One region of the Rhizobium sp. 01N48 genome, then DNA from elsewhere that is predicted to be linked to it. Evidence: predicted binding sites of a transcription regulator. Region 1 holds the regulator's gene; each other region holds the start of a gene.
What was found. The regulator LexA, encoded in region 1, represses DNA repair genes until DNA is damaged. The targets are predictions, from matches to a motif close to TGTTCNNNNTGTGTTCNG.
Positions count from the first base shown of each region.

Region 1 (7,389 bases):
CCTGGGCAGCGAGCTCCTTGCGGAGCGTGTGGAAGACTTCAGAGCCCATGCGAACGGCTTCGCGGATGGAATCAGCGCCAACCGGCAGAATCATGAATTCCTGGAAGTCGATCGGGTTGTCAGCATGCGCGCCGCCGTTGATGATGTTCATCATCGGAACCGGCAGCAGGTGCGCGGAAGCGCCACCAACGTAGCGGTAGAGCGGCAGGCCGGCAGCTTCGGCGGCAGCCTTGGCAACGGCGAGCGAAACGCCGAGGATGGCGTTGGCGCCGAGGCGCGACTTGTTCGGCGTGCCGTCCAGCTCGATCATGATGTTGTCGATCTGGATCTGGTTTTCAGCGTCGATGCCGCCGATGGCGTCGAAGATTTCCGTGTTGGCGGCTTCGACGGCCTTTTCGACACCCTTGCCGAGATAACGCTTGCCACCATCGCGGAGTTCGACGGCTTCGTGCGCGCCGGTCGACGCGCCCGACGGAACGGCGGCGCGGCCCATGCTGCCATCTTCGAGATAGACATCGACTTCGACGGTGGGATTACCACGGCTGTCGAGAATCTCGCGGGCGATAATGTCGGTAATAGCGGTCATCGGCTCTTCTCTGCTTGAGGGTGGATAAATCGTTTGAAATTCGTCTTTAATCGAAGATGCGCAAATTACAATGCCGGTTTGGGGCAGTTTGGGACCCTTTTGCGCATGCTCCTCCACATTGTTCTTCGGTGGCCTAATACACGAACGTGTCAGTCGTTTGAACGTCAGCCCTTGGCGATGGCGTCAAAGGCCAGCAGCTTCTCAAGCAAGCGCGGCATGTCCTTGAGATAGACCATGTTCGGGCCATCCGACGGCGCATTGTCGGGATCTTCGTGCGTCTCGACGAACACACCGGCGACACCGACGGCGACAGCCGCACGCGCCAGCGTTTCCACGAATTCGCGCTGGCCGCCACTCGACCCACCCTGCCCGCCCGGCTGCTGCACCGAATGGGTCGCGTCGAAGACAACAGGCGCACCCATGGCTTCCATGATCGGCAGCGAGCGCATGTCGGAGACCAGCGTGTTGTAGCCGAAGGAAGCGCCGCGTTCGCACAGCATGATGTTCGGGTTGCCGCTGGCATTCAGCTTGGCAAGCACGTTCTTCATGTCCCAGGGCGCCAGGAACTGGCCCTTCTTGACGTTGATGGCGCGGCCGGTCTTTGCGGCGGCGACCAGCAGGTCCGTCTGCCGGCTAAGGAAGGCCGGGATCTGCAGCACATCGACGACAGTGGCGACTTCAGCGCACTGCTCTTCGGTGTGGATGTCGGTGAGAACGGGGAAGCCGTATTCCTTCTTCAGATCGGCGAACACTTCGAGCGCCGTTTCAAGCCCGATGCCGCGCTGGGCAGACAGCGACGTGCGGTTGGCCTTGTCGAAGGAGGACTTGTAGACAAGGCCGATGCCGAGCTTGTCGCAAAGCTCCTTCAGCGTGCCGGCGATCATGAAGGCATGGTCGCGGCTTTCCATCTGGCACGGGCCGGCGATCAGCGACAGCTTGCCGGTGTTGGAAAACACCACACGGCCGGTGCCTTCGCCGARGGCCACTTCGGAATTGGTTTCAGTCATCGTTTCTCCTCGAAGGCGAAGAGCGCGCCCTGGCCGGGCGCTGCCTTCACCAGAATTCGATTGTTCTTGCGTGTATAGGTGATCCCGTTAGCAGCCAAATGCGCCTCTGTCACGGCGAGATCGGCAACGGAAAAGACAATCGCCGCGCCGCGCAGACCGCGATCGGCCTTGGGCTCGGAGGGATCGTAGTAAGCGTTCAAGCCATCCGGCGACAGGATATTGATACGGGCGTTGCCGGCATCGAGGCTGACACCGAAGGCCTCCTCGCGGGTCGCCTGCGCATCCGAGGCCAGCTGCAACAGCGGTGCGAACGCTTTGGGATCGGAGGAAGAGAGCACGATCGACAGGATGCCCAAGACGCCATTCTTATGCGTTTCCAACGCCTTGCGGTCGCTGGGCAGTGGGTTGACGCGCTGGCAGGCGAAGAGGAAGAAATCGGGCGCTCGCAGATCTGCCGCGAAAGCCAGGCGGAACGCCGCGGTCGCCTCGGAACCGTCCGGCATCTTCATCTGCCGGGCGAACTCCAGCATCTCGCCGCCACTCATGCCATCGGCGAGGTAGCGGGCGTGATCGCCGTCGGCATCCGGCGTGCCGAAGACGATCGCCGACAGGCCGTCGTCGCCGCAGCGGAAGCGAAAGGCGCGGTCGCGGGCGGTGAAGACGTTGCCGTCGCCGATGGCCTCCTCGTAGGTCTCCAGACTGGCGATGCCGAGCGGTTCGAGATAGGTTTTGTCGGCGAAGAAGACGCAGGCGTTTTCGGTGCCAAACGGGTGCCGCGCATCGGCGGCGAAGGTGAAGCCGAGTTTGCCCAGGCGGTCGCGCGCCATCTCGATATTGACGACCGGCAGCACCACGTGGTCCAGGGGATGGGGGTCACTCATCGGCAAATCCTCCCGAAATCGGCAGAGATGTGCGCTGGCTTTCGCCACAATGCAAGAGGCGAGCGCGGTTAAATCGAATGAAGTGTAAAATCGCGACGATTCCGAGCCAAGTTTTACGAAAATTTAGGCACTTGCGGAACACATATGGAACATATAGTGTCCGTTCTGGCTTTGTTTCACGACTCTGGGGTTCATTTCGATGCTGACACGCAAGCAACAAGAACTGCTTCTGTTCATTCATGAGCGGATGAAAGAGTCGGGCGTTCCGCCTTCCTTCGACGAAATGAAGGATGCACTCGATCTCGCATCAAAATCCGGCATTCACCGCCTGATCACCGCTCTGGAAGAGCGCGGCTTCATTCGCCGGCTGCCGAACCGGGCGCGCGCGCTCGAGGTCATCAAGCTGCCGGAAGCCTATAATCCGAGCCTGCAGCCACGACGTGGCTTCTCGCCGAGCGTCATCGAAGGCAGCCTCGGAAAGCCGCAGCCGGTGGCCGCAGCCCCTGCCCCGAAGGCCGCGCCGAGCGCCGACAACGGCAACTCGGCTTCCGTTCCCGTCATGGGCCGCATCGCCGCCGGTGTGCCGATCTCGGCGATCCAGAACAACACCCACGACATCACCGTCCCCGCCGACATGCTCGGCTCCGGCGAGCATTACGCGCTCGAGGTCAAGGGCGACTCGATGATCGAAGCCGGCATTTTCGACGGCGACACCGTCATCATCCGCAACGGCAACACGGCCAACCCCGGCGATATCGTCGTGGCGCTTGTCGATGACGAAGAGGCAACGCTGAAGCGCTTCCGCCGCAAGGGCGCGTCGATCGCGCTTGAGGCCGCCAACCCGGCTTACGAAACGCGCATTTTCGGGCCTGACCGCGTCAAGGTTCAGGGCAAGCTCGTCGGGCTCATTCGCCGATATCACTGAGTGGTGACGTCACCAGTTGGTGACAGGTCGTCGCTGAAGTTGTCGTTGCGCCAGTCATAGGCGCGATGGCGCATCCAGGGGCGAGCGAGGCGTGCATAAGCGGTCTTGACGACGGGAGTGCCCTGATCGTCGATACGGATTTCGACGGCGCCCGATCGCCTGAGAGTTTCGCCGGTCAATAACATGGCGCCGGAGCGGCACGTCGCCTGGCGGAGGCGCACCGGCGTGATGACGATATCGGCCACGTCGCAGGCGGGACCGAGATAGGCGGCGTTTTCGAGCGTCGCGATGATGTAGCCGCTGTCGAGCGCTGTTATGCACCACGCGGTCTTCAGGCACCGGAAGGCACTGTCGTTCGTCGAAGCCGCTGCAGCGCGCATCATAGCGCGGGCTTCGCGTTGTTGTTTCAATGTCAGTCTTGGCCTTGGCTCGCCCCTTCTCGGAATGGGCAAGGCCTCGCCGTCGAGGATGTCGGGCGGCTTGTGGTCTTCGATGGCGAGCGCGCGTTGCCATTGGCCGAAGATGAAGTCGGGCGGCCGTTCGCGGTTGCTGGCGAGGCTGTCGCCTGTGACTGCTGCCACGAGGCTTCCGTCCTCGGAGACGACGAGTTCGGGCGCAGGTGCTGCCGGGAGCAGGATGACGACGAGGGTTGCGATCGTGGCAACCGCAGCGCCGATCCATCGCAGGCGTGTGCGCATCAGCCCCCATATGAGAAAGCCGAGCACGGCGATCGCGAAATACCATTCGGGTATCCGCCCGATGTCGACACTGCCGCCCCAACCGGACACCATCTTGGCGATGTCGATCACCAGATCCAGCCCGAAGCCGGCGACCTTCCACAGCGGCGCATCCAGGCCAAAGGGCGTCGCCAACATCGCAAGCATTCCGAAGGGCATGACGATGAAGGAGATGACCGGCATGGCGAGCAGGTTGGCCGGTAGTCCGTAGCCGCTCAGCCGGTGAAAATGTTCGATCGAGAACAGCGCTGTCGAGAAGCCGCCGATCATCGAGGTCAGCGCGATGCCGCCGAAGAAGCGGAACGTGGCCATGACCGGCTTTATGGTGGGATGCGTAAGAAAAACGCTCTCGCGGTGGCGCCTCCTGGTCCAAACGGCAAAGCCCGCGACCAGCGCGAGCGTCGCCGCGTAGGACATCTGGAAGCTGGGGCCCAGCACCTCCGAAGGGGACATCAGGATGATCAGCAGCGCCGAGAGCGCGATGTTGCGCAGGCTAATCGAGGGGCGATCGAACAGCACCGCGACCAGCATGATCGCCATCATGATGAAGGCGCGCTCGGCGGAGACGGCAAAGCCCGAGATCATGTAATAGGCCGTCAGCGCCAGAAGCGCGCTGCCGGCGGCGAGCTTCTTGGTCGGATAGGCCTGCGCAAACCCGGGGAAGAGGCCGAAGAACAGGCGCAGCCCGACAAAACAGATGCCGGCCGACAGAGCCATGTTGAGGCCCGAGATCGCCACGATATGCGCGAGGCCGGATTGGCGCAGCGCCTCCGTCGTCTCGTTGGAGATGGCACGTCTCTCGTCGGTGACCAGCGAAGCTGCGAAGGCGCCGGTATCGCCAGGCAGGATGCTGCGGATGCGGTCGCCAATGCTGCTGCGCAGGCCTTAGAGCCATTCCATGGCGCGATCGACGGCAGAGAGATCGGCGATATCCGTCCGCGATGGGACGGGCTGCGGGATGCCGTAGAAGAAGCCGTTGGCGCCGATGCCGTCGAAATAGGCAGAGAAGGCGAAATCGTTGAGTTCGGGCAGTGCCGGTCCTGCCGGCGGCGTCAGGCGCACACGGCCGGTCAACCATCCGCCGACCGCGACGGGCTCTCCTGCACGCGCGACGAGCGAGACCTGCTGCGGCGGACGCTTGAGCGTGGGCTCGTCTGTGCGCGTTACCCTGACGATATAGCGCCAGCGCCCATTATCATCGCCCTCGCGCCGTTCCACGCGGCCGGTCACTGTCGTCGTCACCGCTGTATCGAGAACGACGGTATCAGCCCGCCAGGTCTCGAGCTGCGCCGCGAACATGCCGAGGACGACAAGCAGGCCTGAGATCGCCACACGGCGTGTCGCGACGCGCGCGGAGCCCGCCAAGACGAAGACGAAACCGAAGAGGATAGCCCAGGCAAGGAGCCGCAAGGGCGGGATATCCACGGCGAGCCGGAACCAGGCGATGGCGCCCGCCCCGAGGAAGACGGGCGACGCCAGGAAAAGGCGGCCGTGGTCGAATTCGGTGCTGAACGCTTGTGCTGCGACGGCTGCCTGACGGTGGATTTGGCGACTTGTGCGACTCAGAAAACCCGAGGTCGACTGCGTCAATGGCGCGCGCGTCATTATGGCACGGGCATTTTGCCCTGTTACGGCCGGCAAATTGGCAATTTGCGCCGCTTCGGGTGGCATCAAAACGACGTGACTGGCATTCAACTCCGGCATGCAACGACACCCGAAAGCCACCCTGAACTGCAATCAGAATGAGGCCAGCGGAGCCTAAACGCAACTATAATCGTTTGAATTCAAACGGGAAATAAAACCATCAAAAATGTCAGGTTTATCATTGACTTCCGCTATGCGGAGACGACATCGCTGGAGTGCTTAAAAGTTGATACTGCGATGCACAAAATGGCATCACGGTAACTTGGCATTAGGCGCGCGATCATATAGCTATCGCAGACGACGCTTAACCCTATGGCGCTTTTAAGGCGCCAACCGCCAGTTTGGAGGATCAGAATGACGGATCAAAGCGCAACACTGAAACTCGGTGAGAAAACAGTCGACCTGCCGGTCAAGAGCGGCACGATCGGCCCTGATGTCATCGATATCGGCGCCCTCTACAAGAACACGGCTTCCTTCACGTACGATCCTGGTTTCACCTCGACCGCATCCTGTGAATCGAAAATCACTTACATCGATGGCGACGAGGGCGTTCTGCTCCATCGCGGTTACCCGATCGAGCAGCTGGCCGAACAGGGCGACTTCCTCGAAGTCTGCTACCTGCTTCTCTACGGCGAACTGCCGACGTCCGCGCAGAAGAAGGACTTCGACCATCGCGTGACGCATCACACCATGGTGCACGAGCAGATGAGCCGCTTCTTCACCGGCTTCCGTCGCGACGCGCACCCGATGGCCGTCATGTGCGGCTGCGTCGGCGCCCTGTCGGCTTTCTACCACGACAGCACCGACATCACCGATCCGCACCAGCGCATGGTCGCTTCGCTGCGCATGATCGCCAAGATGCCGACGATCGCCGCGATGGCCTACAAGTACCATATCGGCCAGCCTTTCGTTTACCCGAAGAACGACCTCGACTACGCGTCGAACTTCCTGCGCATGTGCTTTGCCGTTCCTTGCGAGGAATATGTGGTCAATCCGGTGCTTGCCCGCGCCATGGACCGCATCTTCATCCTGCACGCCGATCACGAGCAGAACGCTTCGACCTCGACCGTTCGTCTCGCCGGCTCCTCGGGCGCAAACCCGTTCGCCTGCATTGCAGCCGGCATTGCCTGCCTCTGGGGCCCGGCTCACGGCGGCGCCAACGAAGCGGCTCTCAACATGCTGCAGGAAATCGGCACGGTTGACCGTATCCCTGAATACATCGCCCGCGCCAAGGACAAGAACGATCCGTTCCGCCTGATGGGCTTTGGCCACCGCGTCTACAAGAACTACGACCCGCGCGCCAAGATCATGCAGAAGACGACGCATGAAGTGCTCGGCGAGCTCGGCATCAAGGACGATCCGCTGCTCGACGTCGCCATGGAACTCGAGCGCATCGCGCTGACCGATCCATACTTCATCGAGAAGAAGCTCTATCCGAACATCGACTTCTACTCGGGTATCACGCTCAAGGCGCTCGGCTTCCCCACGACCATGTTCACCGTTCTGTTCGCTCTCGCCCGCACCGTCGGCTGGATCGCACAGTGGAACGAAATGATCGAAGATCCGCAGCAGCGTATCGGCCGCCCGCGCCAGCTCTACATCGGCGAAG
Region 1 is NZ_JBFTQT010000007.1:141,430-148,818, reverse strand. It holds gene eno (phosphopyruvate hydratase) at 1-586, opposite strand, end outside; gene kdsA (3-deoxy-8-phosphooctulonate synthase) at 751-1,593, opposite strand; gene AC1DOG_RS15365 (VOC family protein) at 1,590-2,474, opposite strand; gene lexA (transcriptional repressor LexA) at 2,674-3,399, shown strand; partial or broken gene AC1DOG_RS15355 (ComEC/Rec2 family competence protein) at 3,393-5,807, opposite strand; gene gltA (citrate synthase) at 6,135-7,389, shown strand, end outside.

Region 2 (7,389 bases), on a different contig from region 1:
TGAACTTGCTCTAAGAGAAGCCTGTGGAAATCCCTCGCGGGTTTCCTTCCTGCCGCGAAGCGGTTATGAACGCTGCCAACATTGTGATTGCCTTCGATTCCGCTATTTGGCGGCGTCTCAACAGCTCTGGAATTCGCTATGCGTCTGTCTCGCTACTTCATGCCCATCCTCAAGGAAAACCCCAAGGAGGCTGAAATCGTCTCCCACCGGTTGATGCTGCGTGCCGGCATGATCCGGCAGCAGTCGCAGGGGATCTACTCCTGGCTGCCGCTGGGCAAGCGCGTGCTCGACAAGGTCAACAACATCATCCGCGAGGAGCAGAACCGCTCCGGCGCCATCGAGCTGTCGATGCCGACCCTGCAGTCGGCCGAGCTCTGGCAGGAAAGCGGGCGCTACGACGCCTACGGCAAGGAGATGCTGCGCATCAAGGACCGCCAGGACCGTCCGATGCTGTACGGCCCGACCAACGAAGAGATGGTCACCGATATTTTCCGGTCTTCGGTCAAGTCTTACAAGGACTTGCCGCTGAACCTCTATCACATCCAGCTGAAGTTCCGCGACGAGATCCGTCCGCGCTTCGGCACCATGCGCTCGCGTGAGTTCATGATGAAGGACGCCTATTCCTTCGACATGACCCGCGAAGGCGCCGAGCATTCCTACAAGAAGATGTTCGCAGCCTATCTGCGCACCTTCGATCGTCTCGGCCTGCGCGCCATCCCCATGCGCGCCGACACCGGCCCGATCGGCGGCGATCTCAGCCACGAGTTCATCATCCTCGCCGACACCGGGGAATCCGAAGTCTACAGCCACAAGGATTTCGTGAATTTCGATATCCCCTCGGTCGACACCAACTTCGACGACGTCGCCGGCCTGGATGCGATCTTCAAGAAGTGGACCTCGGTCTACGCCGCCACCTCCGAGATGCACGACGAAGCCGCCTTCGACGCCATCCCCGAGAGCGATCGCCTGTCCGCACGCGGAATTGAAGTCGGCCATATCTTCTACTTCGGCACGAAATATTCCGAGCCGATGGGCGCGAAGGTGCAGGGACCGGATGGCAAGGAACACGCCGTCCACATGGGATCCTACGGTATCGGCCCGACACGCCTTGTTCCCGCCATCATCGAAGCATCGCATGACGAGAACGGAATCATCTGGCCGGCCTCGGTTGCGCCTTTCGATGTCGTCGTGATCAACATGAAGGCCGGCGACGCCGCTTGCGACGCTGCCTGCGAGAAGATCTACGCGGAGCTCTCGAAGGCCGGCGTCGATGTTCTCTATGACGATACCGACGATCGCGCCGGCACCAAGTTCGCAACCGCGGACCTGATCGGTGTGCCCGTACAGATCATCGCCGGCCCGCGCGCGGTCGCGAACGGCGAAGTGGAAGTCAAGGACCGCAAGACCGGTGCCCGCGAAACGATGACCATCGACGCGGCAATCAATAAGCTCTTGGGCTAAGAAGAAGGCGGGAGGCGAAATGGCAGACGCAGCGGTGAGCCAGCAGGGATCCAAATCCGGCTCGGCTGCGGCCAGCAGGCCATTTTCCGCTTTCGAGCGACTTGTGGCGTGGCGCTATCTGCGCGCACGCCGCAAGGAAGCCTTCATCTCGGTGATCGCAGGCTTCTCCTTCATCGGCATCATGCTCGGCGTTGCGACGCTGATCATCGTCATGGCGGTGATGAACGGTTTCCGCACCGAGCTGATCTCACGTATCCTTGGCATCAACGGCCACATGATCGTGCAGCCAGTCGATGGCCCGTTCACCGATTATCCGGCGTTGACCGATCGCCTGGGCGCCGTGCCCGGCATCAAGGTGGCGCTGCCGCTCGTGGAAGGCCAGACGTTGGCCTCCGGTGCCGGCGGCGCTGGCACCGGCGCTCTGGTTCGCGGCATTCGCGCCGAAGATCTGGGCAAGGTGAAAACCGTCTCCGACAACATCAAGTCCGGCGACCTCGTCGGCTTTGCGGCTGGCCAAGGCGTTCTCATCGGCTCGCGCATGGCCGACCAGCTCGGCCTGCAGGCGGGCGACACCATTACGCTGATATCACCGGAAGGTGACGTGACGCCGATGGGCATCAATCCGCGCGTCAAATCCTACAAGGTCTCGGGCATCTTCGAGATCGGCATGTCGGAATATGACGCGACGATCATCTATATGCCGCTCGAGGAAGCGCAGCTCTATTTCAACGCCGAAGGGCTGGTGCAGTCGATCGAGCTCTATGTCGACAATCCGGACAATATCGACGAGCTCCGCCCCAAGGTGGAGCAGGCAGCCGGCCGCCAGATCGCGATCACCGACTGGCGCCAGCGCAACCAGACCTTCTTCTCGGCGCTGCAGGTCGAGCGCAACGTCATGTTCATGATTCTGACGCTGATTGTTCTCGTCGCCGCGCTCAACATCATCTCCGGCCTCATCATGCTGGTGAAGGACAAGGGCAGCGATATCGCTATTCTACGCACGATGGGCGCGAGCTCCGGCGCCATCATGCGGATCTTCTTCATGACGGGTGCTGCGATCGGCCTGGTCGGCACCTTCGCCGGCGTGCTGCTCGGAGTCATCGTTTGCATCAACATCGAGAAGATCCGCGCGTTCTTCTCCTGGCTGTCGGGCACGGTGCTGTTTGACCCGCAGCTCTACTTCCTCAGCCAGCTCCCGGCCAAGATGGAGGTCGGCGAAACGGTCTCCGTCGTCGTCATGGCGCTGACGCTGTCTTTCTTCGCGACAATCTTCCCCGCATGGCGCGCTTCCAAGCTCGACCCCGTGCAGGCCCTGCGCTACGAATAAGGAATGCTGATTACATGAAGCGGAATACCGTTCTCAAGCTTTCCGGCGTCGAGCGTCACTATGGCCAGGGGGAGACCCAGCTTTCGATCCTGAAGAAGGCCGACCTCACCATCAACAGCGGCGAGATCGTCGCGCTTGTGGCTCCATCAGGCACCGGCAAGTCGACCCTGCTGCATCTGGCAGGCCTGCTCGAGCATCCCGATGGCGGCGAAGTCACCATCAGCGGCAATGCCTGCAATGGCCTTTCCGACGGTAAGCGCACGGCGATCCGCCGCAGCGAAATCGGCTTCGTCTATCAGTTCCACCACCTGCTTCCCGAATTCTCGGCGCTTGAGAATATCATGATGCCGCAGATGATCGCCGGTCTGCCGCGCAACGAAGCCAAGGTGCGGGCAGGGCAGCTGCTCGACTACATGCGCATCGGCCACCGTGGCGCCCATCGTCCTGGTGAACTCTCTGGCGGTGAACAGCAGCGCGTGGCGATCGCCCGCGCCGTCGCCAACGCGCCGAGCCTTCTGCTCGCTGACGAACCAACGGGCAACCTCGACCCCGAGACGGCGAGCTATGTCTTCGAAGCATTGGAGGCATTGGTGCGCCAGTCCGGCCTCGCGGCGCTGATCGCCACCCACAACCACGAACTCGCGGCCCGCATGGACCACCGCGTCACCATCGCCGACGGCAAGGTCGTGGATTTCTGAAATCTCACTGTCGGGTCAGGACCAATCTAACCGCCGCAGATCGACTGCCCGGTTTCGTCCTTCCAGTCGGCAATCGTGATCGTGCGCGCCTCGGCCTTCGCATCCTTACCGTCGCGCTGCAGCTTGCCGGTGAGCGCATTGTAGTCGCACGAGCCGCCGCCATCCGGATTTAGCGTATCGTAGTGGCTGTAGGTGTAGCCGGCGACCACGAACTGGTTGTTGCGGTAGGCAAGCGTCAGCGTCTGTTCCCAGCGGTCGCGGCCGATGGCGCTGTTCTGCGAATGGATGGCGATCGAGCTCTTGCCCGCAGCCTTGATCGACGGCTCCTGGCCGTAAATCCCCTCAGCCACCGTGGTTCCCCAGATCTTGCCGGGTGCGCTCGTCGCGAGCCGCAACAGGTCGTGGTCATCCCGCAGATAGATGTAGACGCCGAGCTGGTCGTCGGCGGCATCATCTGGGGCCTCTGCCAGCAACGCCAAATCCGGCTTGCCATCGCCGTTCCAGTCGCCGACCGCCACATCGACGATGCGCGCCGGATCAGGATCCGCGCCGAAGGCCGCGCTGGCTGAAAGCAGGATTGCCACAAAGATGAATCGACGCATGCTCGTCTCCCGTTTGCCGTTAACCAAACAGAAAACAATCCTGTTGACAACGGAACAAGAGCGGAACAAAATAAAAACATAAGAGCACAGGAGAGCCAAATGACTGACATGATCCGCGATATCGCAGCATTCACCTCCATCGCAATGTTCATTGCCAGCTTCTCTTTGATCTGCATGGCAATGTAAGAATAACGGGGACCGCATGGCTGTCATGCGGTCCGATGGTACCCGCCTCTCTGGACATCGACGTCCCCAAATCCGACAATGCATCCGATTCATACGGATGCGCGGAAAGGCATATCATGGCGGGCACTGAAAACGGCGCGAGCGACTTCATCGGCGGTACGCCGGGCTTCGTTCACCTGCGTGTGCACTCCGCCTTCTCGCTGCTTGAGGGGGCGCTGCCGCTCAAGAAGATTCTCTACAAGGCATCGGGCGATAGCCAGCCGGCGATCGCCATCACCGATACCAACAATCTATTCGTCGCACTGGAATTTGCGCAGAAATCGATGGACGAGGGCCTGCAGCCGATTATCGGCTGCCAGGTCTCCATCGATATGGAAGACGGGCTTGAGACCGAGCGCCGCGGCGGCCAACAGCAGCTGGCGAAACTGCCGTCGATCGTGCTTCTGTCCGCCACCGACGCCGGCTATGAACGGCTGGTGGATCTCGTCAGCCGTGCCTATCTCGGCGGCGAGGGCGCCGGGCAGGCGGTCCACATCAAGGCCTCGTGGCTCGATGAGTTCGGCACCGAGGGCCTGATCGCGCTGTCAGGCGCATCGACCGGCCCGATCGACATGCCGCTGAAAGAGGGCCACATCGCGCCGGCGACCGCGCGCTTGCTGTCTCTGAAGGACAAGTTCGGCGATCGGCTCTACATGGAACTGCAGCGCCAAGGCACCTACGACAAGCGCCATGAGCAGCGGGTGATCGGCCTTGCCTATGAACACGAGATCCCGCTGGTTGCGACCAACGAAGCCTTCTTCCCGACGCGCGACGATTACGACGCGCACGATGCGCTGATGGCCGTGGCGCACAATGCCATCGTCTCCGACGACACGCGTTTTCGCCTGACGCCGGATCACTATCTGAAGAGCCGCGCCGAGATGGTGAAGCTTTTCGCCGATCTGCCCGAGGCGCTTGAAAATACGGTGGAGATCGCCCGCCGCTGCTCCTTCGTTTTGAAGACCCGCAAGCCGATCCTCCCGCGCTTCACCGGCGCCACGGCCGACCCCGAAGAGGCGGAGCGTGCCGAATCGCTGGAGCTTCGCCGCCAGGCCGTCGAAGGTCTCGACATGCGCCTTCAGACGCTCGGCATGTCTGCGGGCTATGAGGAGAAGGACTACCGCGACCGCCTGGAATTCGAGCTCAGCGTTATCGAGCGCATGAAATTCCCCGGCTACTTCCTGATCGTTGCCGACTTCATCAAGTGGGCCAAGCTGCAGGATATTCCCGTCGGCCCCGGCCGCGGCTCCGGCGCGGGCTCGCTGGTCGCCTATGCGCTCACCATTACCGACGTCGATCCGCTGCGCTTCTCGCTGCTCTTCGAACGCTTCCTCAATCCGGAACGCGTCTCGATGCCCGACTTCGATATCGACTTCTGCCAGGATCGCCGCGAAGAGGTGATCCGCTATGTGCAGAAGAAATACGGCCGCGAGCAGGTGGCGCAGATCATCACCTTCGGTTCGTTGCAGGCGCGCGCCGCCCTTCGTGACGTCGGTCGCGTGCTTGAAATGCCCTACGGCCAGGTCGACAAGATCTGCAAGCTGGTGCCCAACAATCCGGCCAACCCGACGCCGCTGTCGAAGGCGATCGAGGAGGAGCCGAAGCTGCAGGAAGAGGCCGACAAGGAGCCCGTCGTCGCCCGCCTGCTCGATATCGCCCAGAAAATCGAAGGCCTCTACCGTCACGCCTCGACGCACGCCGCGGGCATCGTCATCGGCGACCGCCCGCTGTCGAAGCTGGTGCCGATGTACCGAGATCCGCGCTCCGACATGCCGGTCACCCAGTTCAACATGAAGTGGGTCGAGCAGGCCGGTCTCGTCAAGTTCGACTTCCTCGGCCTGAAGACGTTGACGACGCTGAAGGTGGCTGTCGACTTCGTCGCCAAGCGCGGCATCAAGGTCGATCTCGCCGCGATCCCGCTCGATGACAAGCTGACCTATGAGATGCTGTCGCGCGGCGAAACGGTCGGCGTGTTCCAGGTGGAAAGTGCCGGCATGCGCAAGGCGCTGATCGGCATGCGGCCGGACTGCATCGAGGACATCATCGCGCTCGTGGCGCTGTATCGCCCGGGTCCGATGGAGAACATCCCGACCTACAATGCCCGCAAGCATGGCGAGGAAGAGCTCGAATCGATCCACCCGACCATCGATTACCTGCTGAAGGAAACGCAGGGCGTTATCGTCTACCAGGAGCAGGTCATGCAGATCGCTCAGGTGCTGTCGGGCTATTCGCTCGGCGAGGCCGATCTTCTGCGCCGCGCCATGGGTAAGAAGATCAAGGCGGAGATGGATCAGCAGCGCGAGCGCTTCGTCGTCGGCGCCGTCAAGAACGGCGTGTCGAAGCCACAGGCAGACAACATCTTCGAGCTTCTGGCGAAGTTCGCCAACTACGGCTTCAACAAGTCGCACGCGGCCGCCTACGCCATCGTCTCCTATCAGACGGCCTACATGAAGGCGCATTATCCGGTCGAGTTCCTCGCCGCCTCGATGACGCTCGACATGTCGAACACCGAAAAGGTCAACGACTTCAGGCAGGATGCCAAGCGCCTCGGTATCGAGGTGATCGCGCCGTCCGTGCAGACCTCGTTCCGCCACTTCCAGACAGGCGACAACCGCATTTATTACGCGCTCGCTGCGCTGAAGGGTGTCGGCGAATCGGCCGTCGATCATATCGTCGAGGTGCGCGGCGACACGCCATTCGCCAGCCTCGAGGATTTCTGCCTGCGCATAGATCCCAAGCAGGTGAACCGGCGCGTGCTGGAAAGCCTGATCTTCGCCGGTGCCTTCGATTGCTTCGAGCTTGATCGCGCCCAGTTGTCCGGCGGCATCGATCGCATCATGGGCTATGCCCAGCGCGCCCAGGAAAACAAGCTGAGCGGCCAGTCGGATATCTTCGGCGGCGTGTTGTCATCGGGTCCGGAAAAGATTTCGATGCCGCCTTTCTCGCCCTGGCTACCCTCGGAGCGCCTGCTCAAGGAGTTCCAGGTCCTCGGTTTCTACCTGACGGCCCATCCGCTCGATAGTTACAGCAGTGTGCTGGAGAAGATGCGCGTCCAGACCTTCGGTGATTTCGCGGC
Region 2 is NZ_JBFTQT010000004.1:446,681-454,069, forward strand. It holds gene proS (proline--tRNA ligase) at 139-1,461, shown strand; gene AC1DOG_RS11445 (lipoprotein-releasing ABC transporter permease subunit) at 1,481-2,788, shown strand; gene AC1DOG_RS11450 (ABC transporter ATP-binding protein) at 2,803-3,486, shown strand; gene AC1DOG_RS11455 (hypothetical protein) at 3,513-4,088, opposite strand; gene dnaE (DNA polymerase III subunit alpha) at 4,391-7,389, shown strand, end outside.
Region 2: the regulator LexA is predicted to act here: its motif matches at 4,150-4,167, upstream of dnaE (DNA polymerase III subunit alpha).

Region 3 (7,389 bases), on a different contig from region 1:
CGCCGCCTGTCAAGATGACCTCCCAGATCCCGTCATGGCCTCTGATATAATCGAAGGCGGCCGTCATCGCGGCCGGATCGAGCGTCCCCAACCCCTGCGGCCCCACCATCTCGCGCCGGAAACAGAAGCGGCAATAGACGGGACAGACATGCACCGCCTTCAGAAGCACGCGATCGGGATAGCGATGAACGATGCCCTCAACCGGGCTATGGGCGTGATCGCCGATCGGATCGGCCCGCTCCTCCGGCGTCATCACCAGCTCGGCGGCATCGGGCACGAACTGGCGCGCGATCGGATCTTCGGGATCGTCATGGTCGATCAGCCGCGCCATGTCAGGCGTGACCGCGATCGCATAGCGCACCGCGACCTCGTCCAGCGCCTCGCGGTCGCGATCGGCGATGAGCCCGGCATTGGCGAGCTCTTCCACCGTCTTGATCGGCCGGGTGATCGTCACTGCCCGTACTCCGCCACCGGCGCCCACAGCACCTGATCGATCCGACGCGCGCCTGTCGCCAGCATCACCAGCCGGTCGAAGCCGAGCGCTATGCCGCTGGCGTCGGGCATGATCGCCAACGCGTCCAGCAGATCATCGTCGATCGGATAGGTCTCGCCGTAGATGCGCTTTTTCTCCGCCATCTCGATCTCGAAGCGGCGGCGCTGCTCGATGGGATCGGTCAGCTCGCCGAAACCGTTCGCCAGTTCGACACCGCAGGCATAAACCTCGAAGCGCTCGGCCACACGGGGGTCGGCAGCCGACGGTCGCGCGAGTGCTGCTTCGCAGACCGGATACTCATCGAGGATCGTCACACGCCCCATGCCAAGATGCGGCTCGACCTTCTCGACCAAAACCCGACTGAAGAGATCGGCCCACTGATCGTCCTCTGCAACGCGCATGCCGTTGCGCCGCATCTCGGCCGCCAGATGCTCACGGTCCGTCGAGCCATTGGCGCTGACGGAGGCCAGAAGATCGATATCGGCATGACGGCGGAACGCCTCGGCGACGCTCATGCGCTCCGGCCCGGCGAAGGGGTCGCAGCTCGCCTCGCGGTAGCTGAGCATTGTCGTCTGCATCGTCTCGGCCGCAAGTGCGATGATGCGCACGCAGTCCATCATCAGGCTCTCATAGCTCTCGCCGGTGCGATACCATTCAAGCATGGTGAACTCGGGATGATGCAGCGGCCCGCGCTCGCGGTTGCGATAGACATGCGCGAAGCAGGCGATGCGCTCCTCGCCGGCCGCAAGCAGCTTCTTGCAGGCGAACTCGGGCGAAGTATGCAGATAAAAAGGCGCCGCCTGCCCATCCGTGGTCAGCGCCTCGGTGGCAAACGCATGCAGATGCGCCTCGTTTCCAGGCGACACCTGCAGCGTGGCCGTATCCACCTCGATGAAGTCCTCTCGAGCGAAATAGCCGCGCAGAGCCGCCTGAATCCGATTGCGTCCGATCAGGAACGGCCGGCGGTCGGCATGCACACTGGGCGTCCACCAGGGCGACGCTTTGGCGATCGAGGGTTTCATCGAATGCTGTCCTGACCGGATCAACCAACGCAAGGGCTGGCTATTTGCCGGATTTTAGGTTAGTTGCGCCCCCAAAGAACACCTGATTGCGTCTCCGGGGCCATTTCGACAGTCCTCTACGACGCCAAAAGCCGAGTTACAAGGAACTCTTATGGTCAAGGTCATCGCCTCTTCCGTCCGCAAGGGCAACGTCCTCGATGTGGACGGCAAGCTCTACGTCGTTCTGACGGCCAACAACTTCCACCCGGGCAAGGGCACGCCGGTCACCCAGGTCGACATGCGCCGCATCGTCGACGGCGTGAAGGTCTCCGAGCGCTGGCGCACGACCGAGCAGGTCGAGCGCGCTTTCGTTGAAGACGTCAACCACCAGTTCCTCTACGAGGACGGCGAAGGCTTCCACTTCATGAATCCGGAGAATTACGACCAGATCGTCGTCGATAACGAAACCATGGGCGACCAGAAGGCCTACCTTCAGGAAGGCATGGTCTGCATCCTGTCCATGCACGAAGGTGTAGCGCTCGCCCTGCAGCTGCCACGTCACGTGACGCTCGAGATCACCGAGACCGAGCCGGTCGTCAAGGGCCAGACGGCATCGTCGTCCTACAAGCCGGCTATCCTCTCCAACGGTGTCCGCACTTCGGTTCCCCCGCACATCGACGCCGGCACCCGCGTCGTCATCGCGACCGAAGACAACTCCTACGTCGAGCGCGCCAAGAACTAATCCGGCGCCGGACTGAAGATTCAAAGGCCGTATCGCCCCGCGATGCGGCCTTTTTCTTTGGCGGTTTTCCCCGACTGCAAGACAACAAAAAAGGCGCCGGGAAACCGACGCCTTTTCTTATCCGTAGACCTGATCGCTCAGGCCAAAGCCTTTAGCGCGGGCAACGCGCTTCGTAGCGGCGGCCGTAGCGGTCGCGGTAGACGCAGTAGCCGCGGCGTTCGACCGACTGGCCGATGAGCGCGCCGGCGAGACCACCGGCAACTGCGCCAACGGCGGCGCCACCCCAGCTGTGGCTGACCGCGCCGCCGATGACAGCGCCGGTGCCGGCGCCGATCGCGGTGCCTTGTTCCGTGGCCGTGCAGGATGCGAGCGCGCCGACCAGGGCGCCGATGAGTACAATCTTCTTCATCATGATGACATTTCTCCCAGGTTTTTCGGGCGCTTAGATACGGCCCATGAGTACAAGAATGATAATAATGACGAGAACTAGGCCCAAACCGCCAGAAGGTCCATAGCCCCAGCTGCGACTATAGCCCCAATTCGGCAGAGCTCCGAGCAAAAGCAGAATAAGGATAATGAGTAGTATGGTTCCAAGCATATCCCGTGACCTCAGCGCATTTCGAGTTTGAATGAGCGAGAAACACGTAAGCCGGCTTTTGGTTCCGCCGATTTTTTCCAACAGGACAATATTTTTCAGCAGGTAAGCCGAAGTCACCTGGCATGCTCGCGCTGACGCATAGCAGGCGCGGCGCAAGAAGCGCACTTGCGCCTATGGTTAAAATTTCCATAAAATACAATAGGTTGTCGTGAACAAACCGGGAAGTCGGCAAAGTCGCTGATTCGTCTGCCCTTTGTTCCGGATTTGATCGAGCCTGCTTCGAAACGGATTTTTTACATTTCGGGCGGAACCGAAGTCACCGCTGCACGTCCCTTCCTTATCCGCCAAACAAAAATCGCGACACACGCCAAACGAGAATCTTCCGATTCAGCATCTGGTGGGAAAAATTGATTCAAAATCGATACTTAGCAGTGAACAAACCCTGAATCATCAGGAGTCAGCGATTCGTCTCCGATTCGTTCTACTGCTGTTCCGAATCGTTATGCGAGCATTCCACAAGCTATTCGCGAGAGCTAAAATCCGCCGGTGAAATTGAAATCAGCCCTTGCGTTTGCGCCAGCGGCTGTCCATTTGTTTGTCTGCTTCGGATCAGGAGCTTGGTTTTACCCCCGGGGCACCCCCGCCCCGTCTGCAGGACAAAGACACTGACATCGCAGCCGATGATACTGAGTGGGCGCGGCGTGACCGCGGTGCTCGGTCCAACCAATACAGGCAAGACCCATTATGCCATCGAGCGGATGGTTGCCCACGGCACCGGCATCATCGGCCTGCCGCTGCGCCTGCTCGCGCGCGAGGTCTATACGCGTGTCTGCGAAAAGGTTGGTGTCCACAACGTCGCTTTGGTGACCGGCGAGGAGAAAATCTCGCCGCCGAATGCGCGCTACTCGGTCTGCACAGTCGAAGCCATGCCACGCGAAACCAAGGCCGCCTTCGTCGCCATCGACGAAGTGCAGCTTGCCGGCGATCTCGAGCGCGGCCACATCTTCACCGACCGGATCCTGCATCTGCGCGGCCGCGACGAGACGCTATTGCTCGGCGCCGGCACCATGCGGCCGATCCTCCAGCATCTGCTTCCCGGCATCACCGTCGTCGAGCGTCCGCGCCTGTCGCACCTGCTCTACGCCGGCCAGAAGAAGATTACGCGCCTGCCGCAGCGCTCCGCCATCGTCGCCTTTTCGGCCGATGAGGTATACGCGATCGCCGAGCTCATCCGACGCCAGCGCGGTGGCGCAGCCGTCGTTCTCGGCGCGCTTAGCCCCCGCACCCGCAACGCCCAGGTGGCGCTCTATCAGGCAGGCGACGTCGAATATCTGGTGGCGACGGACGCGATCGGCATGGGGCTCAACCTCGATGTCGACCATGTCGCCTTCGCTCAGGACCGCAAGTTCGACGGCTACCAGTTCCGCAACCTCAATCCCGCCGAACTCGCCCAGATCGCCGGCCGCGCCGGACGCCATCTGCGCGACGGCACCTTTGGTGTCACGGGCCATGTCGACCCGTTCGACGAGGAGCTGGTCGGCCGCATCGAGGGCCACCACTTCGACAACGTCAAGGTGCTGCAGTGGCGCACCACGGACCTCGATTTCAAGTCGATCCAGACGCTGCGCGCCAGCCTTGAAACCGGGCCGCGCGTGCCCGGTCTGACGCGCGCGCTGCCGGCTGTCGACCAGCAGGCGCTCGAGCAGCTGTCGCGCTATCCCGAGATTCGTGATCTGGCCGATACGCCGGCAAGGGTCGAAAAGCTGTGGGAGGCCTGCGCGCTGCCGGATTATCGGCGCATTACGCCGGCCCAGCACGCTGATCTGATCGCGACCCTCTTTTCCGATCTCGTGCGCTATGGCACGGTAAATGAGAATTTCCTTGCCGAACAAGTGCACCGCGCGGATCGAACTGACGGTGAAATTGACACGCTTTCGGCGCGAATCGCGCAGATAAGGACGTGGACCTATGTATCGAATCGGCCCAGCTGGCTTGCCGATCCGACACACTGGCAGGAAAAGACGCGGGAAATCGAAGATCGATTGTCCGATGCGTTACATGAAAGGTTGACGAAACGCTTTGTTGATCGCAGGACATCTGTGCTCATGAAGCGCCTGAGAGAGAATGCGATGCTGGAAGCTGAAATCAGTGTAAATGGCGATGTCTTCGTAGAAGGACATCATGTAGGGCAGTTGTCGGGTTTCCGGTTCACGCCTGTATCGGGAGCGGATGGTCCGGACGCGAAGGCTGTCCAGGCTGCTTCGCAAAAGGCGCTTGCTTTGGAATTCGAAGCCCGCGCAGCGCGTATTCACGCGTCTGGCAACGGCGATCTGGCGATCGGTTCCGACGGCTCGATCCGTTGGCTCGGCGATCCCGTGGCACGTCTGGCCGGCACCGAGCACATCATGCGTCCGCGCCTGATCCTGCTTGCCGACGAGCAGCTGACCGGCAATGCGCGCGACCACGTCGCCGCCCGCCTGGAACGCTTCGTCAATCACCATATCTCGACCGTGCTGAAGCCGCTCGACGATCTGTCGCGCGCTGAAGACCTGCAGGGCCTCGCCAAGGGTCTCGCATTCCAGCTGGTGGAAAATCTCGGCGTGCTCTTCCGTCGCGACGTGACCGAAGAGGTCAAGTCGCTGGATCAGGACGCGCGCGCCTCGATGCGTCGCTATGGCGTTCGCTTCGGCGCCTACCACATCTTCGTTCCAGCGCTGCTGAAGCCGGCTCCGGCCGAGCTCATCACGCTGCTCTGGGCGCTGAAGAATGACGGTCTCGACAAGCCGGGCTACGGCGACCTGATACCGGTTCTGGCCGCCGGCCGCACCTCTGTCGTCACCGATCCGAGCTATGAGCGCAATTTCTACAAGCTGGCGGGCTTCCGCTTCCTTGGAAAGCGCGCCGTTCGCGTCGATATCCTCGAGCGTCTGGCCGACATCATCCGTCCGCTGCTGCAGTGGAAGCCGGGTCAGCCGAACCGCCCAGAGGGCGCCTATGACGGCCGCCGCTTCACCACGACCACGGCGATGCTCTCCATTCTCGGCGCTACGCTCGAGGACATGGAAGAGATTCTGAAGGGCCTCGGCTACCGCGCCGACGCCGTGAAGGCCGAGGAAGCAGCCACCTATCTGGCAGCACAGGATGCCGCCGCGACGCCGGCCGCAGCAGCTACGACGGAAGCAACCGCTGACGCCGCCGCTGAAACGGCCGAGCACGACGACGCCGACAGCGCCTCTGCTGACGAGACGGCTGCGGAAGCACCGGCCGCCGAAGCCCCTGCTGCCGAAGTGCCCGCCGCTGAAGCACCAGCCGCTGAAGCAACCGCGACCGAAGCCTCTGCCGAAGCTGCGCCCGCAGCGGAAGCGCCGGCTGCCGAAACCGAAGAGCCGAAGCCGGTTCTGCTGTGGCGTCTTGGCGGCCGCACCGACGGCAACCAGCGCCAGGCACGCGGCCATGGCGAGCGCCGTGGCGGCGAACGCCAGGGTGAGCGTCAGGAGCGCGGTGAACGCCAGGGTGAGCGCCAGGATCGTGGCCACGGCCATCGTCGCCAGGGCGGCGAAGGCGAGAACCGTGACGGCAACCGCCAGAACCGCGGCAAGGACGGCGGCAAGCCGCACCAGGGCCGCAACGACCAGCGCGGCGACCGTCAGGACCGTGGCGGCAAGGGTCGCGACGACCGCAACAACAACCGTGGCGGCTCCCAGCCGCTGCGCTTCGAGGCAAAGCCCCCGCGCAAGGAAAAGCCGGTCGATCCGGATTCGCCCTTCGCAAAGCTCGCTGCCTTGAAGGAGCAGATGAAGAAGTAATCGATGAGCGAGAAGACACAGCCATCAAGCGGTTCGCGCCAGCGCATCGACAAGTGGCTGTTCTTCACGCGCATGATCAAATCGCGCTCGCTGGCGCAGGCCCATGTTCAATCCGGGCATGTGCGCATCAACGGCGAGCGCGTTTCCCAGCCAAGCCACCAGATCAAGACCGGCGACAGGATCGAGCTCTCGCTCGACCGCCGCGAGTTCGTTCTGATCGTCAAAGCGGGTGGTGCGCGGCGCGGCCCTTTCGAGGAGGCCCGCCTCCTCTACGACGATATCTCACCTTCCGCGCAAGACCGCAAACAGCTGACACCTTACGAGCAGGCGACCCGCGATACGGGCGCTGGACGCCCGACCAAGAAAGAGCGCCGCGCAATCGACCGCCTGATGTCCGACGACGATTAGAAAATCCGTCTCCAAACTCGGCGCTTTCGCGCTTTCTTTATCCTTGAAATCCGGCACTAAAGCCGATACTTCACAAGCAACTTGCCGGATGGCGTGGCGGTTCCCAAGACTGGTCATGTCCGTCTCCGGCCAGGGGAAAGGCGCGACGTTCCAGGTTGCCCGGCCCCGTCTGCGTGAAAATCCTGGAGTTCTTCATGACCTATGTCGTGACCGACAACTGCATTCGCTGCAAATATACCGATTGCGTTGAAGTCTGCCCCGTTGATTGCTTCTATGAAGGCGAGAATTTCCTCGCGATCAATCCTGACGAATGCATCGACTGCGGCGTCTGCGAGCCGGAA
Region 3 is NZ_JBFTQT010000005.1:92,421-99,809, forward strand. It holds gene AC1DOG_RS12225 (lysine-2,3-aminomutase-like protein) at 1-454, opposite strand, end outside; gene epmA (EF-P lysine aminoacylase EpmA) at 451-1,515, opposite strand; gene efp (elongation factor P) at 1,667-2,236, shown strand; gene AC1DOG_RS12240 (YMGG-like glycine zipper-containing protein) at 2,388-2,648, opposite strand; gene AC1DOG_RS12245 (DUF3309 family protein) at 2,679-2,834, opposite strand; gene AC1DOG_RS12250 (helicase-related protein) at 3,515-6,640, shown strand; gene AC1DOG_RS12255 (RNA-binding S4 domain-containing protein) at 6,644-7,048, shown strand; gene fdxA (ferredoxin FdxA) at 7,243-7,389, shown strand, end outside.
Region 3: the regulator LexA is predicted to act here: its motif matches at 3,312-3,329, upstream of AC1DOG_RS12250 (helicase-related protein).

Region 4 (7,389 bases), on a different contig from region 1:
TCGGCGCGGCGCTGACATATATTCTGTGGTTTCGCGGTCTCGCCCGCACCGAGCCGTCTGCGGCATCCTCGCTGGGGTTCTTGAGCCCTGTCGTCGCCACTCTTCTCGGATGGCTGGCGCTCGGCCAGGTGCTGACGCCCGCCCAGCTTTGCGGTTTCGCAACGGTGCTGGCGAGCGTCTGGTTCAGTCAGCGGGTCTCGATGCCCGCCAAATTGGATGACAAATCGGTTGTCGAGCCGGCTGTTACGCCCACTCGCCCTGCCGCATGACGGGAACCTTCGAGCCATCGGCTCTGATGCCGTCGATATCGACCTTGTCGGAGCCGATCATCCAGTCGATATGGATCAGGCTGGAATTGCCGCCCTGCGCCTTGATCTGCTCCTGGCTGAGGCTGGCGCCATCAAGGAAGCACTTGGAATAGCACTGGCCGAGCGCGATGTGGCACGAGGCGTTTTCGTCGAACAGCGTGTTGTAAAACAGGATGCCACTGGCCGAGATCGGCGAGGAATGCGGCACCAGCGCCACTTCGCCAAGCCGGCGCGCGCCTTCGTCGGTATCGAGCACCTTGTTCAGCACCTCTTCACCGCGCGACGCCTTCGCCTCGACGATCCGGCCGCCTTCGAATTTCACGCGGATATTGTCGATCAGCGTGCCCTGGTGCGACAGCGGCTTGGTGCTCGACACGTAACCCTCGACGCGCAGCGCATGCGGCGTCGTGAACACTTCTTCGGTCGGGATATTCGGGTTGCAGGTAATGCCGTTCTTGGCAGTGGAGGCCCCGCCGTGCCACTCGTGGCCATCGGCAAGACCGACCGTCAGGTCCGTGCCCGGGCCGGTGAAATGCAGCGCCGAGAACCGCTCGCCGTTCAGCCAGCCGGAGCGCTTCGCGAGGTTGGCGTTATGCTCCGCCCAGGCCGCGATCGGGTCCTCGACGTCGACACGCGAAGCGGCGAAGATCGCCTTGGCGAGCTTGGCGACCGCGATCGGCTCGGGATCGTTGGGGAACACCAGCTTGGCCCAGGCCGGGTTCGGATAGGAGACGATGTTCCAGTTGATGTCGAAGTTGGAGATCTTCTCAAGCGCCGGCTTGTAGGCCGTCGACATCGCCCGGTTGGCGCGGCCGACCTTGGCGGGATCCTGCTCGGAGAGCATCATCGGATTGTCGCCGGCAACAGCAAGCCGCGCGGCCCCGTTCGCATAGGCCTTCGCCATGCCCTCGTAGAGCCAGCTGGACGCCCGGTCGAAGCTCGCATCATTGGCATATTGATAGCGCGCCAGCGTCGATTCCTCGTCGGAATAGAACGCGCTGACCAGGCCGGCACCAGCCATATAGGCGTGCTTGGTGATCTGCCGCACCAGCGGCAGCGCCACGACAGGCGCGGTGATCACGAGATCCTGGCCGCTCTGAAGCTGCAGCCCGACCTTGACGGCGACTTCGGCGAGCTTGTCGAGCTTGATGGGGTCTACGGCGTTATCGCCCTGCGGCATGTAGTTCATGATCGATCACCTTCTGAAACGACGGACAGCGCATCAGACTTAGACCCCTTTGCGGCGAAATTGAAGCTTGCGGCCCTTGCCAATTTCAACCGTGCATATTCAGATGTCCCACGGGGACATCGGGCGAGCGGGGAGCGGATGAGACAGCTGATGGGGATACTGGCCGCGGCGGGGCTCGCCCTGCCGGCAGCGGCAGTCGCTGGCGAGCTCGGCATGACCATGTTCGGCCACAAGGTCGAGATCGTGAAGCAGGATGACGAGCTTGCCTTGACGGTCGATGGCCGCAGGCTGCTGGCCAATGCCTATCTGATGATCGAGGAAATGGCGGTCGTCGGCAACGTCCCGGTCGCCATCGGCTCCTCGTCCAATGGCGGCAATGCCTGCCCGGGCGATCGTTTCGTGCTGTCCTTTTCACCGGGCGCCGTTCCGCGTCTCGACGGGCAGCCGGACGATTGCGTCGGGCTGGAAGTCGAAAACAAGGGCGATCATCTGCTGTTTTCCTCGCAGCCGATCCCCGGCCGCGCCGGCGTGCAGTGGTCCTGGACTGCGCCCGACGGCTTCAAGCCATTGGCCGACGTCGCCTTCAAACCCAATGCCGCAAAGGGCTGGGACACGCTGCGCGATCACAAGGCGGCGCATCCGGCGGAACTCTTCTCCAACGCGGCGGTGGCAAAGGAAATCTACGCTCTTCTGGGTGCCGACAAGGAACAGTATGAGCGCAGCATCACCGGCGTCGGCAGCGGCAGCTTCGATGGCAATGTTTTTACCGGCATGGCCTGCACGCCGCATATGTGCACGGAAGAGGAGGCGATCCTCGTTGCTGATATCGACAGCCGCGCCGTCTATCTGGCCTGGAAGCCTTTCAACAAGAAGATCATTGTTCGCCCGCCGGTCAAGCAGTGGCCGGACAAGGCGCGGTCGGCGCTGAAGGACTGGGCTGCCAAATGGAAGGGTTGAGGCCGGAACTCGCTCACGCCACCAGCGCAGCCGCCGTCGCCTTCAACACGTCAAGCGCATCCTTAGGCGCAAGCCGCACCTGCAATCCGCGCTGCCCGCCATTCATGTAGACGAGGGCTTCGCTCATTGCCGCTTCCTCGATCGCCGTCGGAACCAGCTTCTTCTGGCCGAAAGGGCTGATGCCGCCCACATGGTAGCCGGTCAGGCGCTCGGCATCCGCCGGCTTCATCATGTTGGCCGACTTGCCCTTGAAGGCGGCGGCGAGCTTCTTCATGCTGACCTCGCGGTCGGATGGGACGACGACACAGACAGGCTTGCCGTCCACCTCGGCCATGAGCGTCTTCAACACGCGGTGCGGCTCCTCGCCGATGGCTTCGGCCGCCTGCAGCCCGATGCGCTCGGCGTTCGGATCATACTCATAGGTGTGGACGGTGAAGGCGATTTTCGCCTTCTCCAGAACCTGTGTTGCCCGCGTCGTCTTCGACATCGATCAGCCCTCGAAGAACCCGCCATAGATCTCCGGCTTGAAGCCTATCAGAAGCTTGCCGTCGGCCTCGACAACCGGCCGCTTGATCATCGACGGCTGCTCCAGCATCAGCGCGATCGCCTTCTCGCGGTCGAGATTTTCGCGGGCGTCCTCCGGCAGCTTGCGGAAGGTCGTGCCGGCGCGGTTGAGCACCGTTTCCCAGCCCGCCTCCTGCGTCCACGTCTCCAGATGCGCCCTGTCGATGCCCGATGCCTTGTAGTCGTGGAAATCATAGGCGACGTCGTGCTCTTCCAGCCAGGTGCGGGCCTTCTTCATCGTGTCGCAGTTCTTGATGCCATAGATGGTGACGGTCATTCGGTTCTTCCCAATCGGTTCCCAGCCCCAATGCCAGGGCGCTCAGTTTTCCAGCGCGCCCGGCTTGCGCACAACCTTGCTGGCCGCTCCGCAGGCAATCTTCATCAGGTCGGCGCGGCGGCGCACCAGGCGCGACGAGGTGCGGGTGACGATCAGACCCGCTTGCGGCGCACGCACTTCGATCGCGCCATCGGCCATGCCCGGGCGGGTGAGGATGGTCGCCAGCAGATCGCCTTCCTTGATCTCCTCGCCGATGTTGCGATGGAAGAGCACGGTGCCGGCCTCAGGCGCGCGGATCATCTCGATATTGTCGAGCGGCACTGCAGGGCCGGTAAACGGCGCAAGCGTAACCGGATGGGCGATGGCGCCGCGCGCGGCGAGGAAGTTGAACAGCCCCTCGGCATCCTTCTTCGCCATTTCGGGGTAGACGTCGCGCATGCCGCGAAGCTCGACGGTGACCGAGAGTTTACCCGGCAGCCGCGTCTTCTTCTCCGAAGTCTCGTGTTTCCAGGCATAGCCGATCGCCTCTTCGAAGGCCGAGCTTTCGCCATCCGACAGGAGCACCGCCTCCATGTCGAGGGCCGAGGCGAGATCAGTCGCCTCCGGCCAGAAGGCCTCGTCGATATAGGCATATTGCAGCGATTCATCGTCGCAATGCAGGTCGATCACCAGGTCCGCTTCGAGCGCCATATGCATCAGCTGGCGCTTCAACCGGTCGACGGCATTGTAGCGGTCGAGCTCGGCCACCAGCCCGTTGTGATCACGAACCGAGATCAGCGGGAACTCGCGGTTGAAATTGGTGCGCGTCCCAAGATCGAACCGGCCCTGCAGCTCGCCGAAATGCGATTGCGCCGCACCGATTGGATTGGCGTGCGGGATGATCGTGATGTCGCTGCGGATCTCGCCGGCGCTTTCGGCAGCGCGCAGCTTCTCGCAGAGGAAATGCACCAGCGCCGTTCCCGGCAGCTCGTTGGCATGCAGCGCCGCCTGGATATAGACCTTCGGCGCCTTCGGGTCGCTGCCCTTGAAGCGCAGCACCGGCAGCCGCCACTCCATCCCCGCCGTATCGCCTGAAATGATGATCTCGGACCTATCCATCTTTGTCTCCGCTGCTGCTGTCATTGCTGCAGCAGCTTTAAGCGTGTTCCCATGTGTGAGGCAAGCCGTCAGCCGCGTTCACTGAGCGGCCAGCTTTCCACATGCTCGTAAGTCGGCTCACCCGGCCGTTTGTGCAGGAGCACGAACTCCCGCGCGGGCATGACAACCGGCGCGGCAAGCACAGTCTTAGCCACCGTCTCGTCGGCGTAAAACAGCGTCGCATGCGGCTGGAAATCGGCTTTCACATGCGGCTCGCAGCCGATCGCATGCATCTCGATACCGATCTGGACATGCAGCTGTCGCAACAGTTCCCGACCGCCATTGCCCGAGAGTACAATGGCGTTGCGCGACCCGGTTCTGAACGACGCGACATGATCGAAGCTGAGATCGAACCGGCAGGCATCGACCGCCGACGCTGCCTGGCAAGCCGCGAAGATCATCTCGTCCTTTATCTTCTCGGCGCTCGCAACGCCATAGAGCGAAACGTGTAGCCGCTCAGGCGCCATGGGCGAGAGCAGCCCGTCATGCTCTCTCTGCAGGCGCGCCTGTATCTCCAGGCAGGCCTGTCGCGCTTCGGGATCCGGCAGGATCGCGAAAAACAGGGTTTCTTTGCCAAATCTTGACGATTTCGGGTGCATCGTGCGGCTTGCGAAATCGAAGGACGATTGCGTGTTCTGTTCGTGCATGACCAACCACCGGAGCATCCGCCCCGCCTCTGTCTATCCAGGGAACGCAGGGATGGTAGCAGGTGAATTGAGGAAATCAAGAACAAAAGAAGAACATTCGATATCGATGCCGGGAGACTGTACATGCGTATCCTGATGGCCTGCGCGGCCTTTCCGCCCTTTATCGATGGCGGCGGCCCGATTTCGGCGATGATGGTCGCCAAGCTCCTGATCGCGGCTGGTCACGACCTCGAAGTCGTCAACGTCTCGGGCGAGGACAGGCACGAGGTCTATGACGGCGTGCCCGTGCACCGCCTGAAGACGCTGAACATCGACTGGAATTACCGGCTTCCCCGGCCGGGCTGGAAGAAGCTGATCTGGCATGCGCTGGAGAATTTCAATCCGCGCGCTTATCTCGTCATGCGCCGCGAAATCCGCCGTTTCAAGCCGGATATCGTGCTGACCGACAGCATCGAAAATATCAACGTCGCAACCTGGGCGGCCGCCAAGCGTTCAGGCGTGCCGGTCTGCCATATCCTGCGCAGCGCCTTTTTGCTTTGCTGGAAGGCCAGCATGCGGCGCGGCGACGACAATTGCGTGCGCGCCTGTTCCTCCTGCCAGGTTTCGTCCTACGGCAAGAAATTCTTCTCGCGCTATGTCGATGCCGTGGTCGGCGAGACCGATTTCATCATCGGCCGCCACACCGAGCATGATTATTTCCCCAACGCCAGCACTTACCGCGTGCCCGGCGCCGTCCCGCCGATTGCCGGTAGCGAGCCGCGCAAACCGCCGGAAGGACCGATGCGCTTCGGCTTCATCGGCGTGCATGATCCGGTGAAGGGCCTCGACACGCTCGCCCGCGCAGCCCATAGGCTGGTCAACGACCAGAACGTCCGCTTCGTCATCGCCGGCAGCGCCAAGAGCGATTATTCGAAGTCGCTGCCGCAGAAGTTTCCCCGCGAGAATACGAAGTTCCTTGGCTGGACCAAGCCCGAGGATTTCTTCCCTCAGATCGACGTGCTCGTGGTCCCCTCGCTCTTCCGCGAGCCCTTCGGCCGCGTGGTGATCGAAGCCTTCGCGCAAGGCGTGCCCGTCATCGGCGCCCGCTCCGGCGGCATTCCCGAGTCCATCGATCCCGGCAAGGACGGCTATCTCTTCGACCCCGGCGACGACAAGGCGCTGGCCGCCGAGATCGCATCCATGGCGGCGAAACCAGAGGCTATTCCCGCGCTGTCGCGCGCAGCCCTTGAGGCCGCACGCCGCTACGAGCCGCAAAAGATCGCCGCCGGCTTCGACGCCGTCTTCGCCAAGCTGCGCCCGGATCTCGCAAAGCCTGCGCAGGACGAAGCCGAGCCCCGCCAGGCGCGCGGCTGACCGCAAATTCGCGGCGCGCAAGAAACGGGTTGAATTCGTAGCCGGCAGGTACGATTTTCGGGTGAGGCCGATCATGTCGGTCGACAGGCTTCACTATCGGGAGGCGAGACCCATGGCCCAACAAGCACAGCACTACGCCATCTTCGAAACCGCAGGCGGTTTCTGCGGCATCGCATGGAACGCCATCGGCATCACCCGCTTTCAGTTGCCGACATCAAGCGCTGATGGAACCGAACGCCTGCTGCTGCGCCGCGTCCCCGATGCCGAACCGGCAGCCCCGACGCCTGACATTGTGGAAGCCATCGCCGCCGTAAAACGCTATTTTGCCGGCGAGCAGATCGACTTCTCCGATCTCGCGCTCGATCTCGCAGGCCAGGACGATTTCTTCCGCGACATCTACGCCGCCGCCCGCCGCCTGCGCTGGGGGGAAACGACCACATACGGCGCGCTCGCCAAACAACTCGGCCACGGCCCCGAAGCCGCCCGCGACGTCGGCCAGGCCATGGCGAAGAACCCGGTGGCGCTGATCATCCCCTGCCACCGCGTTCTCGCCGCCGGCAACAAGATCGGCGGCTTCTCTGCCCCCGGCGGCTCCGTGTCGAAGGCGCGCATGCTGGAGCTGGAGGGCGTGAAGCTCGCGCCGCCGAAGCCGGTGCAGCAGTCGTTGTTTTGAGGTCAGCCTAAATATCGACCGCTCTTGAGGATTTGCGCGTTCCTGGCTATATTACTGGAGATATCAGGAAGCCGCTCATGAGCAGTTCGCAGAAACGAGCCATCCAGAATTACCGCTCGCGCCTCAGCGAGCGTGGCTTGTCGCGCTTCGAGGTGCTCGGGCGCGACGAAGATCGCGATCTGATCCGCTCGCTTGCCCGTCGTCTTGCCGACGATACGCCAGAGGCTTCGGAGCTGCGCGCGACCGTCAGCCGATCCATATCGGGTGAGCCGCCGGCAAAAGGC
Region 4 is NZ_JBFTQT010000006.1:228,834-236,222, forward strand. It holds gene AC1DOG_RS14315 (EamA family transporter) at 1-269, shown strand, start outside; gene AC1DOG_RS14320 (aminopeptidase) at 244-1,497, opposite strand; gene AC1DOG_RS14325 (hypothetical protein) at 1,648-2,454, shown strand; gene ybaK (Cys-tRNA(Pro) deacylase) at 2,468-2,941, opposite strand; gene AC1DOG_RS14335 (ArsC family reductase) at 2,945-3,295, opposite strand; gene AC1DOG_RS14340 (succinylglutamate desuccinylase/aspartoacylase family protein) at 3,338-4,417, opposite strand; gene AC1DOG_RS14345 (2'-5' RNA ligase family protein) at 4,462-5,079, opposite strand; gene AC1DOG_RS14350 (glycosyltransferase) at 5,203-6,432, shown strand; gene AC1DOG_RS14355 (methylated-DNA--[protein]-cysteine S-methyltransferase) at 6,545-7,105, shown strand; gene AC1DOG_RS14360 (hypothetical protein) at 7,183-7,389, shown strand, end outside.
Region 4: the regulator LexA is predicted to act here: its motif matches at 5,158-5,175, upstream of AC1DOG_RS14345 (2'-5' RNA ligase family protein).